Regions from separate parts of the Mycobacterium sp. NGS27 genome, predicted to be linked through region 2. Evidence: riboswitches for the same ligand, from Rfam matches in the RefSeq annotation. Region 2 holds a riboswitch; the other holds the start of a gene.

Region 1 (7,979 bases), on a different contig from region 2:
GATCCGCAAGTTCTACCACCAGCTGCCCGGCTGGGTGGATTTCGCGGCGCGCGAGCAGGCCGAAGCCCAACTGGCCGAGTTCGGAACGCGGTTTCGCCCCGAACAACTCGCCGCCCTGGCGCGGGGACTGGCCGATGTGCTCAACCCCGACGGCACCTTCACCGACGACGACCGCGCCCGCCGACGGGGGCTGACGCTGGGCAACCAGCAAGCCGACGGCATGTCGGCGCTGCGCGGCTGGCTCACCCCCGAAGCACGCGCCACCCTGGAAGCCGTCCTGGCCAAACTCGCCGCCCCGGGCATGTGCAACCCCCTCGACGACACCCCGTGCATCGACGGCGCACCCACCCAAGAGGCCATCGAGGGCGACCCGCGCTCGGCCGCCCAGCGCAACCACGACGGACTCAACGCGGCGCTGCGGGCGCTGCTTGCCTCCGGAGAGTTGGGGCAGCACAACGGGTTACCGGCCTCCATCGTCGTGACCACGACGCTGGCCGAGCTGGAATCCGCCGCCGGGCGAGGCCTGACTGGGGGCGGCACCATGCTGCCGATGAGCGACGTGATCCGCCTGGCCCGCCACGCCCGCCACTATCTGGCGATCTTCGACAAGGGCAAGGCGCTGGCGCTCTATCACACCAAGCGCCTGGCCTCACCGGGACAGCGAATCGTGTTGTACGCCAAGGACCGCGGCTGCTCGAACCCGGGCTGCACCGTGCCCGGCTACTACTGCGAAGTCCATCACGCCACCGACTACAGCAAGTGCCACGTGACCGACGTCAACGACCTCACCTTCGCCTGCGGCCCCCACCACCGACTCCTCAAACCCGGTGGTTGGACCACCCGAAAACGCCCGCGCGGAGACACCGAATGGATTCCACCGCCACATCTCGACCGAGACCAGCCGCGCACCAACACCTTCCACCACCCCGAGAAACTGCTGCGCGACGGAGACGACGCCGGGCCGTAGCGTTCGCTATCCCGCCAGCGTCGCGCGGGTGCACATGGTGACGTAAGGCAGCGCCAGGCCCGTCGAGTTCGCCAGCGCCGGATGGGTTGCCAGCAATTGGCGCACCTGGTCGAGCGTTTGGGTGCGGACCTCGGCCGGCGAGGTGATGCAGTAGCTGCGGGATGCGACAAGGTCGATCAATGCTTGCGGCGTAAGGTAACTCGTCCACTCGACCCGATGATGCGCCAGGTCGGTGAAGGGCTCCGGCAGCGTTACCTGGGTGCGGCCGCCGTCGCCGTCGCTGCCGATGATCTGCCCCAGTTCGCGCACCCAGCCGAGCCGTTCGTCGCGGGTGTTCCACACCAGACCCAGCCGGCCGCCGGGCCGCAGCACCCGCGCCACCTCCGGGATCGCGCGCTCGGGATCCACCCAATGCCAGGCCTGCGCCACCAGCACCACGTCAACGCTGTTGTCCTCCAACGGAATCTCTTCCGCGGTGCCCAGCAGCGCCCGGGTCTCCGGCAGCGAGGCGCGCAACACCTCCAGCATGTCCTGGATGGGGTCGACGGCCACCACGTCCAGGCCGCGCTCCACCAACCGCGTCGTCAGCTTCCCGGTACCGGCACCCAAGTCGAGCACCCGGCGCGCCCCGACCGGCAACAGCCAGTCGATCGCCTCCGGGGGGTAGGAAGGGCGTCCCCGCTCATAGGCTGCGGCCGCCGAACCGAACGATAGGGAGCGGTCGTGGCGCGAGCGGGTCACGGTCGTCACGCGCCTTGCTCATCGGCCAATTTGAGGGTTTTCGCAATCAATTCGTTGACCGCGTCGGCTTCGATCAGGAATCCGTCGTGCCCGTAGATTGATTCGATGATGTCCAGTTCGGCGCAGCCCGGCAGCAGCTCGGCCAGCTCTTCCTGCAGACGCAGCGGGTAGAGCCGGTCACTGGTGATGCCGCCGACCACGACCGGTACGGGACACTCGCTCAGCGCTTTTCGCACTCCACCGCGGCCGCGGCCCACGTCATTGCTGCTCATCGAGTCCGACAACGCCACGTAGCTGCCGGCGTCAAAGCGATCGACCAGCTTTTCGCTCTGATATTCCAGGTAGCTCTGTATTGCGTAGCGGCCGCCGTTCCCCGCATCCTCGCCACCCTGGCTGCCGTTGCCGAACCGGGTGTCGAGCTCCAGCTCGCCGCGGTAGGTCAGGTGGGCGAATTGCCGGGCGAGCGCCATTCCGGTGTCGGGTTTGCGCCCGGTTCCGTAATAGTCGCCGCCCTGCCAGTTCGGGTCGGTCTTGACGAGCGATATCTGCGTCCTCAGGTGGCCGATCAGATCGGCGGTGCTGCGCGCGCCGACCGCTATCACCAGCCCGGCCCGAACCCGGTCGGGCTGGGCGACGATCCACTCCAAAGCCCTTGCCCCGCCCATGGATCCGCCGATGACGGCGGCAACCCGGTCGATGCCCAGCGCCGCCAGCGCGGCGACGTCCGCCGCAACTTGATCCTGCACGGTAATCTGCGGAAACCTTGAGCCCCATGGCTTTCCGTCCGGGGCAATCGAGCTCGGCCCGGTGGAGCCGCGGCAACCGCCCAGCACGTTGGTGACCACCGCGCACCAGCGATTGGTGTCGATCGGGGCACCCGGCGCGGCGACACCGTCCCACCAACCCGGCGTGGGATGTTCCGGCCCGGCGGGCCCGGTCAGGTGCGAATCGCCGGTGAGCGCGTGCAGCACCACCACCACGTTGTCGCGGTTGGGGGACAGCTCGCCCCAACGCTGGACGGCGATCTGGACATCGTCGATCACCGCGCCGTTCTCGGTGGTCAGCGACCCGATGCGCACCACGCCGATCTCGCCTTCGGCCGGCAGCGGCTGGGTTGCAGCGTCTGAGATCGTCATTGCCGGTCTCCTCAAAATGCCGCCACCGCTTGCGGATCGGTGCCCGACGCCCCCGCGGTCGCACCGAATTTGGCCGCCGCGGCGAAGCCGAGCTCCAGGTCGGCCAGGATGTCGTCGATGCCCTCGATGCCCACGGCCAGGCGCACCAGACCGGGGCTGACCCCGGTGCTCAGCTGCTCCTGCGGGCTGAGCTGGGCGTGCGTCGTGGACGCCGGGTGGATCACCAGCGAGCGCACGTCGCCGATGTTGGCGACGTGGCTGTGCAGCTTCAGCGCGTTGACGAACGCTTTGCCCACCTCGACGCCGCCGTCCAGCTCGAAGGCCAGCACCGCGCCGGTTCCCTTGGGCGCCAGCTTCTTTGCCCGCTCATGCCAGGGCGAGCTGGGCAGGCCCGCATAGTTGACCGACACCACGCCATCATGGCCGGCCAGGTACTCGGCCACGCGCTGCGCGTTGGAGACGTGGCGCTCCATGCGCAGGCTCAGCGTCTCGATGCCCTGGGCGACCAGGAACGCGTTGAACGGCGAAGCGGCAGAACCGAGGTCGCGCAGCAGCTGCACGCGCGCCTTGAGCGCGAAGGCCGGCGGGCCGAGTTCGGCGAACACCACGCCGTGGTAGCTCGGGTCGGGCGTGGTGAACCCCGGGAAGCGTCCCTGCGTCCAGTCGAAGGTGCCGCCGTCGACGATGACCCCGGCGATCGCCGAGCCGTGGCCGCCGAGGTACTTGGTGGCGGAGTGCACGACGATGTCGGCGCCGTGGGAGAACGGCTGGATCAGGTACGGCGTGGCGATGGTGTTGTCGACGATCAGCGGGACGCCGTTGGCGTGCGCGACCCCGGCGACCCCGGGAATGTCCAGCACATCGATCTTCGGGTTGGAGATGGTCTCGCCGAAGAAGGCCTTGGTGTTCGGCCGCACCGCGGCCTGCCACGAATCCAGGTCGTCGGGGTCCTCCACGAAGGTGACGTCGATGCCGAGCTTGGCCAGCGAATAGTGGAACAGGTTGTACGTCCCGCCATAGAGCCGCGGGCTCGAGACGATGTGATCGCCGGCACAGGCCAGGTTCAATATGGCGAAGGTCTCGGCGGCCTGCCCGGAGCTCAGGAACAGCGCCGCCACCCCGCCCTCGAGTGCGGCGACGCGCTGCTCGACGACATCGGTGGTCGGGTTGCCGATCCGGGTGTAGATGTTGCCCGGCACTTCGAGCCCGAACAGGGCGGCGGCGTGCGTGGTGTCGTCGAAGGTGTACGACGTGGTCTGGTAAATCGGCAGGGCGCGGGCGCTGGTGGCGCTGTCCGGCTGCTGGCCGGCGTGTACCTGCTTGGTGTCGAACGACCAATTCGCGGTCGGGTCGGTGTCGTGCTCGGCGTTGTCGGAGGTCACGGGGTTGCTTTCTGCTGGTAGGGAAATGTGCTCGGCGACGGCCGGGACGCCGGAATGGGGCGTCAGCCGGCACCGCGGATTAGCAGCGACACACGATGAGGCGCGAAAAGGCCGGGAGAATGCACATCACGTTTCCCTGTCTGCTCAGGGGCCCGTCATGGCGGACCCGCGCTTGCCGGATAGCCGGTTGTGTGGCTACTCAACCTGGTCATCACCCGGGGCACCCCACCGCGGTTGGAGGGTTGCCGGCCAGCAAGCCGGGGCTTGATGCTGGCGCTCATGACCAATTCGAAGATTATCTTACTGTGCCGAGTCGGTGCCAACCATCGCGGTGCACGTGCAGGTCGACACCTGTCCAAACACCCTTGCTAACGTGGCAGGAAGACCGCTGAGCCCCCCAGAATTCGAACCCATCATTGACGCCGGGAGAGGGACCGTGAGCGCCGAACAGCCGACCGTCATCTACACACTGACCGACGAAGCGCCGCTGCTGGCGACTTATGCGTTCCTGCCGATCGTGCGCGCCTTCGCCGAGCCGGCGGGCATCGAGATCAAGACCAGCGACATCTCCGTGGCCGCCCGGATTCTGGCGGAGTTCCCCGACGATCTGACCGAAGAGCAGCGCGTTCCGGATAACCTGGGCGAGTTGGGCCGGCTGACAGAACTCCCCGACACCAACATCATCAAGCTGCCGAACATCAGCGCCTCGGTCCCCCAGCTGATCGCCGCCGTCAAGGAGTTGCAGGGCAAGGGATACAAGATCCCGGACTTCCCGCAGAGTCCAAAGACGGACGAGGACAAAGAGATTCGCGCGCGCTACGCCAAATGCCTTGGTAGCGCCGTCAATCCGGTGCTGCGGCAGGGCAATTCGGACCGGCGCGCGCCCAAGGCGGTGAAGGAGTACGCCCGCAAGCACCCGCACAGCATGGCGGACTGGTCGCCGGCCTCGCGCACTCACGTCGCGACCATGCGGCACGGCGACTTCTACCACGGCGAGAAGTCGATGACGCTGGACCGCGCGCGCAACGTGAAGATGGTGCTGGAGACCAAGAGCGGGCAGACCCTCGAGCTCAAGGCCAAGGTCGAGCTGCGCGAGGGCGACGTCATCGATTCCATGTTCATGAGCAAGAAGGCCCTCGTCGAGTTCTACGAGGAGCAGATGCAGGACGCCTACGAGACCGGCGTGATGTTCTCGCTGCACGTCAAGGCGACGATGATGAAGGTGTCGCACCCCATCGTCTTCGGTCACGCGGTGAAGATCTTCTACAAGGACGCTTTCGCCAAGCACCAGGAGCTGTTCGACGAGCTCGGCGTCGACGTCAACAACGGATTGGTCGACCTCTACAACAAGATCGAGTCGCTGCCGGCGTCACTGCACGAGGAGATCATCCGCGATCTGCACGCCTGCCACGAACACCGCCCCGAGCTGGCCATGGTCGATTCGGCCAAGGGCATCACCAACTTTCATTCGCCCAGCGACGTCATTGTGGACGCGTCCATGCCGGCGATGATCCGCGCGGGCGGCAAGATGTGGGGCGCCGACGGGCGCCAGAAGGACACCAAGGCCGTCAACCCCGAGTCGACTTTTTCGCGGATCTACCAGGAGATCATCAACTTCTGCAAAACCCACGGGCAGTTCGATCCGCGGACGATGGGCACCGTTCCCAACGTCGGCCTGATGGCGCAGCAGGCCGAAGAGTACGGCTCGCACGACAAGACCTTCGAGATTCCCGAGGACGGTGTCGCCAACATCGTCGACCTCGACACCGGGGAAGTGCTGCTGACCCAGAACGTCGAGGAGGGTGACATCTGGCGCATGCCCATCGTCACCGACGAAGCGATCCGCGACTGGGTCAAGCTCGCGGTCACCCGGGGCAGGAACTCCGGTATGACGGTGTTGTTCTGGCTCGACACCGAGCGGCCGCACGAGGTCGAGCTGCGCAAGAAGGTCAAGGCGTACCTGAAGGAGCACGACACCGAGGGCCTGGAGATCCAGATCATGCCGCAGGTGTGGGCAATGCGGTACACCATCGAGCGCGCCATGCGCGGGCAGGACACCATTGCCGCGACCGGCAACATCCTGCGCGATTACCTCACCGACCTGTTCCCGATCCTGGAGCTGGGCACCAGCGCCAAGATGTTGTCCATCGTGCCGCTGATGGCCGGCGGTGGGATGTACGAAACCGGCGCGGGCGGTTCGGCGCCCAAGCACGTCCACCAACTCGTCGAGGAGAACCATCTGCGCTGGGATTCCCTGGGTGAATTCCTTGCTCTCGGAGCGTGTTTCGAGGACATCGGCATCAAGACCGACAATGAGCGCGCCAAGGTCCTGGGCAAGACGCTGGATGCCGCCATCGGCAAGCTGCTGGAGAACGACAAGAGCCCGTCGCGCAAGACCGGTGAACTCGACAACCGCGGCAGCCAGTTCTACCTGGCGCTGTACTGGGCGGCCGAACTCGCGAAATCCGACGACGAAGAATTGCGCAAGCATTTCGCCGCGCTCGCCGACGCGTTGCGCGAAAACGAGGAGACCATCGTGGCCGAGCTCGCCGAGGCGCAGGGCGAGGCGGTCGACATCGGCGGCTACTACTACCCGGACAGCGAGAAGACGACGGCGATCATGCGCCCGAGCAAGACCTTCAATGAGGCGCTGGCGGCTTCGACAGGCTAGGGCCCCCGGCAGGAAGCGGGACTCGACATGGCAGGGGAAGCCAAGGTCAAGGTCAAAGGCCGCGTCGTAGAGCTCGACGGTGACGAAATGACCCGCGTCATCTGGAAGTCGATCAAGGACATGCTGATCCTGCCGCACCTCGACATCGACCTGGACTACTACGACCTGGGCATCGAGCACCGCGACCGCACCGATGACCAGGTGACCATCGATGCGGCCAACGCCATCAAGAAGCACGGCGTCGGTGTCAAGTGCGCCACCATCACCCCCGACGAGGCCCGCGTCGAGGAGTTCGATCTCAAGAAGATGTGGCCCTCGCCCAACGGCACGATTCGAAACATTCTGGGCGGCACCATCTTCCGCGAGCCCATCATGATCTCGAACGTGCCGCGGCTGGTACCGGGCTGGACCAAGCCGATCGTCATCGGCCGCCACGCCTTCGGCGACCAGTACCGGTCGACCAACTTCGAGGTCGACAAACCCGGAACCGTCGCAATCACTTTCACGCCCGCCGACGGCGGCGAGCCGATGGTGCACGAGGTGGTGTCCATCCCCGAGGACGGGGGCGTCGTGATGGGGATGTACAACTTCAAGGACTCCATCCGGGACTTCGCCCGCGCCTCGTTGAAGTACGGGCTGGACGCCAAGTGGCCGGTGTACCTGTCGACCAAGAACACCATCCTCAAGGCGTACGACGGCATGTTCAAAGACGAGTTCCAGCGCGTCTACGACGAGGAGTTCGCCGAGCAGTTCGAGGCCGAGGGACTGACCTACGAGCACCGATTGATCGACGACATGGTTGCGGCCTGCCTGAAGTGGGAGGGCGGCTACGTGTGGGCCTGCAAGAACTACGACGGCGACGTGCAGTCGGACCTCGTCGCGCAGGGCTACGGCTCACTGGGGCTGATGACGTCGGTGCTGATGACCGCCGACGGCAAGACGGTCGAGGCCGAGGCCGCGCACGGCACCGTAACCCGGCACTTCCGCCAGTATCAGGCCGGCAAGCCGACGTCGACCAACCCGATCGCCTCGATCTTCGCCTGGACGCGTGGACTGGCGCACCGCGGCAAGCTGGACGACAC
Region 2 (5,385 bases):
GATTCGGCCGGGCCGCGGCCAGTAAACCTCGCCGCGACCGCTGACTAGGTCGACCCTGATCGACAACCATGTTCGCGCCACGACTAGCCATACTGCAGCCGGACTACGTTGGTGCGCAAGGGGTCACCACGGTTGCAAGCGTTCTCGGTGGTTTGTGGCCGGAAGCATTGGTAGCCAGTGCCATTGCTTGGCGCCCGGTATCGAGAAAGTATGGCTGACGAGTCCGATTCCCGCCCCGAGGATGGGCCAGATCGGCCAGAAGTAGGTCGCGTCGGTCGTCAGCGCGACCGCTGCCCAGACGGTGAGCACGATGGCGCACATGGCGAGGTACGCGTACAGATGTGCGCGCACTCCGCGGCGTGCCGCGGCGATGCGAGCGGCACGCCGGCGGGGATCGTGACGCCGGATGCGATCGACCGGCAGGCCCGCGGTGAGTTCGCGCAGTTCTTCGGTCGTGTGCGTCTGGAACACCGATTGCAGCCGCTGGTCATACTCGTCCACCTGCAGGTAGCCCTGCGCAAGCGCCTGACCGAGTAGGTCAGCCGTCTTCTCCCGATCGCCGGTGCCGGCGAGCGTGGATGTTGTTTCAGGCAGATTCGACATTTCGTCTCCTGGGTCGCCAATGTGAATAGCATTAACATAGATCAGAATGTTAATGTCGTCAACATGTCAGCGAAGCCGTTGGCCCTCAGCCGGCGTCAGACCTATCACCATGGCGACCTGAAACGCGCGCTGACCAGCGCCGCGCTATCGCTGGTGGCCGAAAAGGGCCCGAGAGGGTTCACCCTCACGGAGGCTGCGCGGCGTGCGGGGGTCAGTGCCGCAGCTCCGTACCGGCATTTCGCGGACAAGGCCGAGCTGCTGGCCGCCGTCGCCGAACAGGGATTTCAGGAATTGCACGCGGTCTTGAGTGCCGCTGCCGAGCGCGTGTCGGATCCGAGGAAGAGGGTCGTCGAGCTCGGCCGGGCTTATGTGCAATGGGCCATTGCCCATCCCGACCACTATCAGGTGATGTTCGGCGCGGAGTCGCTGAAGGCCGAGCAGCAGGGGATGGCTGTCGCCGGTGAGCAGGCGTTCGGCGACCTGCTGGACGCGATCGTCAAGTGCCAGGAGGCGGGGATCGTCGCGGGTCGGGACCCGCGAGAGGTGGCCGGGCCGCTTTGGTCGCTGGTGCACGGCATCGCGTCGCTCGCCATCGGTGGCCAATTGAGCGCTGTCGGGATTGTCTCAGCGCCCGCAGACATCATCGCAGGCGTTGTGGCTCAAGCGCTTTGAGCGATCACCACGGCCGTTCTGTTGCCCGGCTGGTTCCCGGCGTGAAGGTGACCGGAAGGTTGCCCAGGCCGGTCATGCTCGGGTTGCCCAGGTATTGATGGACGTTCTCGACGTCGACCTGGTAGTCCGGGATGCGGTCGAGGACGGCCTTGACCAGCACGGCGGACATCAGCCGGGCAAGGTGCGAGCCGATGCAGCGGTGCGGGCCGAGCCCGAACGCGACGTGGCGGTTGGGTGCGCGATCGAGAATGACCTCGTCGGGCCGGTCGAATTCGTTTTCGTCGTGGTTGGCGGACAGCCAGCTGATGACGACTTTGTCGTTCTTGCGGAGGCGTTGGCCGGCGAGGACGACGTCGTGAGTGACTGTGCGGCTGAGGGTTTGGTTGACCGAGAAGTAGCGCAGGAATTCGTCGGTGGCGGTGCGGTAGAGCTCCGGGTGGTCGATGAGCTGCTGTCTGATGTCCGGATGGGTGCCCAAGTGTCTGAGCGTGAGCGCGGTTTGGGAGGTGGTGGTGTCGACGCCGCCGCCAATGAGGTTCCACAGGATGTTGAGCAGCTGCTCGTCGGTGAGGCGGTGGCCGTCGAACTCGAACTGAATGAGGAAGCTAGTCAAGTCTTCTCGGGCGTCGGCTCGTCGGTTGGCCGCGAACTCGAGGACCTCTTCCATCATGGCGGGCACCTTGGCGATCGCGCTGGCGTACTCGTCGCTGTCCTGCGGCACTGCCATGACGGAGTGAAAGAGGTTGGCGTACAGGTGCCAGTTGTCGTAGGGCAGGCCCATCAACTTCATGGTCAGGATGGCCGGGACCGGGCTGGCGTAGTCGAGCACCAGGTCCATGTGGCCTTTTGTTATGTGTTGATCGAGGAACCAGTGGGCGGATTGCTCCATGAACGGCTTAAGCTTCTCGACGGCGCCGGGGGAGAAGAACGGCGCCAGCGCGTGGCGTAGCGCTTGGTGGTAGGGGCCGTCGACCTCGCCGATGCCCAGGGCCGGCTGGCCGTCGGGACGCGGGACGCCCATCTCGCCTTGATAGTCGACGCCGTCGTCGGCGTTGGGCTCGTACTTGTGGGCGAAAGTGTTGCCGTTGCGGGCGGTTTGGCTGACGGCGTCGTAGCTGCTGAGGAACCAGAACCCGCCGTAGTTCTCGTTCCACGCCACGGGACATCGCTGCCGCAGGTCGGCGTTGACGGCCAGTTCGTTGAGGTTGAACGCATCGGAGTGATGGTCGAAGTCAACGATCGCGTCGGCGCTGACGTTCGGACGTGTGGCCATCGAAAAGCCCTCCCACGGAAGGTAATCTGCTCATCCGGCGGTGCGCTTATTATCTTTGCATTATTACGCGTTTAGGCTCCCCGGTGGAAGCGGTTTGCAGGTCGGTCGACGCCGCCGCCTGGGGCGCCCGGTTTGGTGCGGAAAGGGTGTCATGACGAACCATCGGACGGTTTTCAATCACGTTGGGTTATGCGTCCGCGACCGCGAGCGGTCGCGCCGCTTCTACGAGGGCTTGCTGGGGTTCCAGTTCTGGTGGGAGCTCGACCCGCCCGACGGCCCGACCTCCCAGCTCGTCGGGCTGCCCGAGCCGCTCGGCGTGCACGCGACGTACCTGGTGCGCGACGGCTTGGTGCTCGAACTGATGGACTACTCGAAGCGTCAGGTTCATGCCGGCTCGGAGCGGGTGATGGATCAGGTCGGGCTGACGCACATCTCGTTCTCGGTGTCCGATTTGCCTGGCGTGTTGGCTCGGGTGGCCGAGTTCGGGGGAGCGGTGGTCGATGGGACCGTGGGTGAAGCGATGGCGATGATCCGGGATCCGGATGGGCAGTTGCTCGAGTTGCTTTCGGAGGGGTGGTTGGCGGCATTGCCGGCGAGGCCGTAGCAGCCTTTAGAGTCGAGCCTTCGCCGGCCATCATGCTGGACCCGAGCGGCCATACGTGTCGCCGCGCCCAGCGGTTCGCATCACTTATTTGCTGTGCCACCTTCACTTTCACACCGAGCGGTGCGCGACGGAGATCGAGGACCTTCTCGTGGCCGAGCAATTGTATGACGGTGATCCTGCTGACCGCCGACGTGACGCGGGCTTACTCGTCGGCGTCCTCGGATGAGCCGCCACCGACCAAGTAGCCCGACTTCGGCGTCGCACTGAAGGGATCGATCCAATTTCGTAGACGCGCCAATTCAGCGGCACAGGCTATCGCGGCGATCGAACCGCTCCTGGTCTTGGCGAACACGCCGCTACCGATCGCTTGGGCCGCCGCTTCGATGGGGTCACCCTCGACATCGATATCCGCCGACATCCGCGCGTCTAGGGCGACTTTTCTGGCGGAGTCGCTGTTATCACCGCTCATGAACCCGCCACGTGCGAGCACTGCAACCGCACTTGCGGGACCACTGCCACTGAGGCGCAGGTCGCTCGGCTCGTTCAGGTCCGAAGAACCACGCAGTGCGTTGACCGTTTGAGAGGCGGCGTGATTGAGGTGCTCGCGCGAGACTTGGACGGCGGCGTCGTGCTCGTTGCTCCACGCCAGTGCTCCCGTACTTAACCAAAGCCGACCGGCAGCATCGCACCGGAACTCCACGAGCGGAGGCATTACGGCAGACCTGCGTGACATGGTGAAGACGTCTCGAGGATGCACCATGCCTGCAAGGTAGGCCGCAACAAAGGTTTGGAACGATCGCCACTGGTCGTCTGAAGTGAACTCAGTCATGACACGCCTTCCCGTTGGCCCCCGACCACGGGAGCGCTCTTGCCGGCACCGCTCGGTGCTGGCCGCTTCGTCATCCGAGCCACCCACGAGCGTGGGGTTGGCGTGCCGTCAAGTCGGAGCTTGGCGACGGCATCTCGTGAAGCAGGTTCAGGTTACATCGGCTCACCGACAGGAGCGAGTGCCTTGAGCGTCGAGATGAGCGAGTTGTCATTGGGCGGCGGCACCCTGGTGGGTCCGAGTGGTGTTTACCCCCGGCGGGGGCATGTGCACTGCGGTTTGCGCGTTATGGGGAAAGCTGTCCCTTCTGCGCCTATATCCTGGTTCTCGCGACAGACGACGACCGGCTGGCTCGCGTGTTCCACGCCCAGCCCGGTAATTCCGCGAGTCGTGCCGTCAGATCGGGATCGAGCAAGCCCCGCTTGAAGCGAGTGCGTTGGTCGACGACCCATGCCCCCAGCCGGCCCCCGTCGGGGGTGGTGTAGGAACGCGGCACTTGGGCATGACCGTGCTGGCGGACATAGTCCAGCAGCTGACTGAAATGTTCATCCCACCGTCCGGCGCGGATACGGGGCTCATCGAGCTGGCGTCCACGACTCGTCTGGCCCCTAGTCACAGCCCCCTGGCGGCCTTCGGAGACATGCTCTTTGAACCATCTGTCGTACGCGGGTTGGATCTCGTCGCGTTTGACCAGAATTCCTTCGCTAACGGCCCGCAGCAGTTGACGTTTCAGCTTCTCATCGGCCCGGTTCGTCGCAATAGCGACGTTCATCGTGGGCTGGTCCCCGAGGGCGAAGTGTTCATCCGACATTCGCTGATGAAACCGCTCGATTAGTTGACTGAAGCGGTCCTCAAGGTGGCTGCCGCCGAGGCAGCTGGGGTTTCGTCGTACGAGGTCGACGACCGGATCCACCGACCGCAGCAACGTGACCAGCGCGGCGCGGCTGTCGTTCATCGACCGCTCGACGGCGCTCATGTAGGAGTCGAGATCTGCTTCAGGGGCAAGATCGTTAAGTCCGAAGTCCAGCACTTTCGCGATGGCGAGGGCTTCGCTGAGCCGGGGCTCTCGTTGTCCAGCCTCGATTCTCGTAATCGCCGACGTGTCGAGCGAGACACCGGCTTCCTTCAGGCGGTCAGACAGCTGCTGCTGGGTCAGCCCTGTGGCCAACCGGGCTGCCTTAGCCCGCTCAGCGAAAGCGCTACTGACTTGGTCGTCGGACGAGGGCGACCGCCGATCTCGTTGCTGCATAGCTGCAGCCTACACTGCATAGTTGCAGGATGAAGCGGCGGCATGTTACTGTTGCATCGCAGCGCATACTGCGACAGTGCAGCAAACCCGACCGGAAGAATGCGGGAGCGATTGCAGGTACGAGCGCCGGAACTGTGCGACGTCAGTTGTCGGTGCGT

The links. Region 2 has a riboswitch for S-adenosylmethionine ahead of AC5Y30_RS01690 (hypothetical protein). Riboswitches for the same ligand answer to the same signal wherever they lie in the genome.
Region 1: another riboswitch for S-adenosylmethionine. It lies ahead of AC5Y30_RS19980 (bifunctional o-acetylhomoserine/o-acetylserine sulfhydrylase); the one in region 2 lies ahead of AC5Y30_RS01690 (hypothetical protein).

The regions. Positions count from the first base shown of each region.
Region 1 covers NZ_JCALDT010000007.1:190,090-198,068, reverse strand. The annotation lists gene AC5Y30_RS19995 (HNH endonuclease signature motif containing protein) at 1-967, shown strand, start outside; gene AC5Y30_RS19990 (class I SAM-dependent methyltransferase) at 974-1,708, opposite strand; gene metX (homoserine O-acetyltransferase MetX) at 1,714-2,844, opposite strand; gene AC5Y30_RS19980 (bifunctional o-acetylhomoserine/o-acetylserine sulfhydrylase) at 2,856-4,226, opposite strand; SAM riboswitch class IV at 4,390-4,511, opposite strand; gene AC5Y30_RS19975 (NADP-dependent isocitrate dehydrogenase) at 4,663-6,897, shown strand; gene AC5Y30_RS19970 (NADP-dependent isocitrate dehydrogenase) at 6,925-7,979, shown strand, end outside.
Region 2 covers NZ_JCALDT010000001.1:405,406-410,790, forward strand. The annotation lists gene AC5Y30_RS01665 (IS1096 element passenger TnpR family protein) at 1-81, opposite strand, end outside; gene AC5Y30_RS01670 (DUF1707 domain-containing protein) at 124-603, opposite strand; gene AC5Y30_RS01675 (TetR/AcrR family transcriptional regulator) at 667-1,275, shown strand; gene AC5Y30_RS01680 (cytochrome P450) at 1,280-2,548, opposite strand; gene AC5Y30_RS01685 (VOC family protein) at 2,700-3,152, shown strand; gene AC5Y30_RS01690 (hypothetical protein) at 3,355-3,981, opposite strand; SAM riboswitch class IV at 4,012-4,123, opposite strand; gene AC5Y30_RS01695 (Helicase associated domain protein) at 4,292-5,227, opposite strand.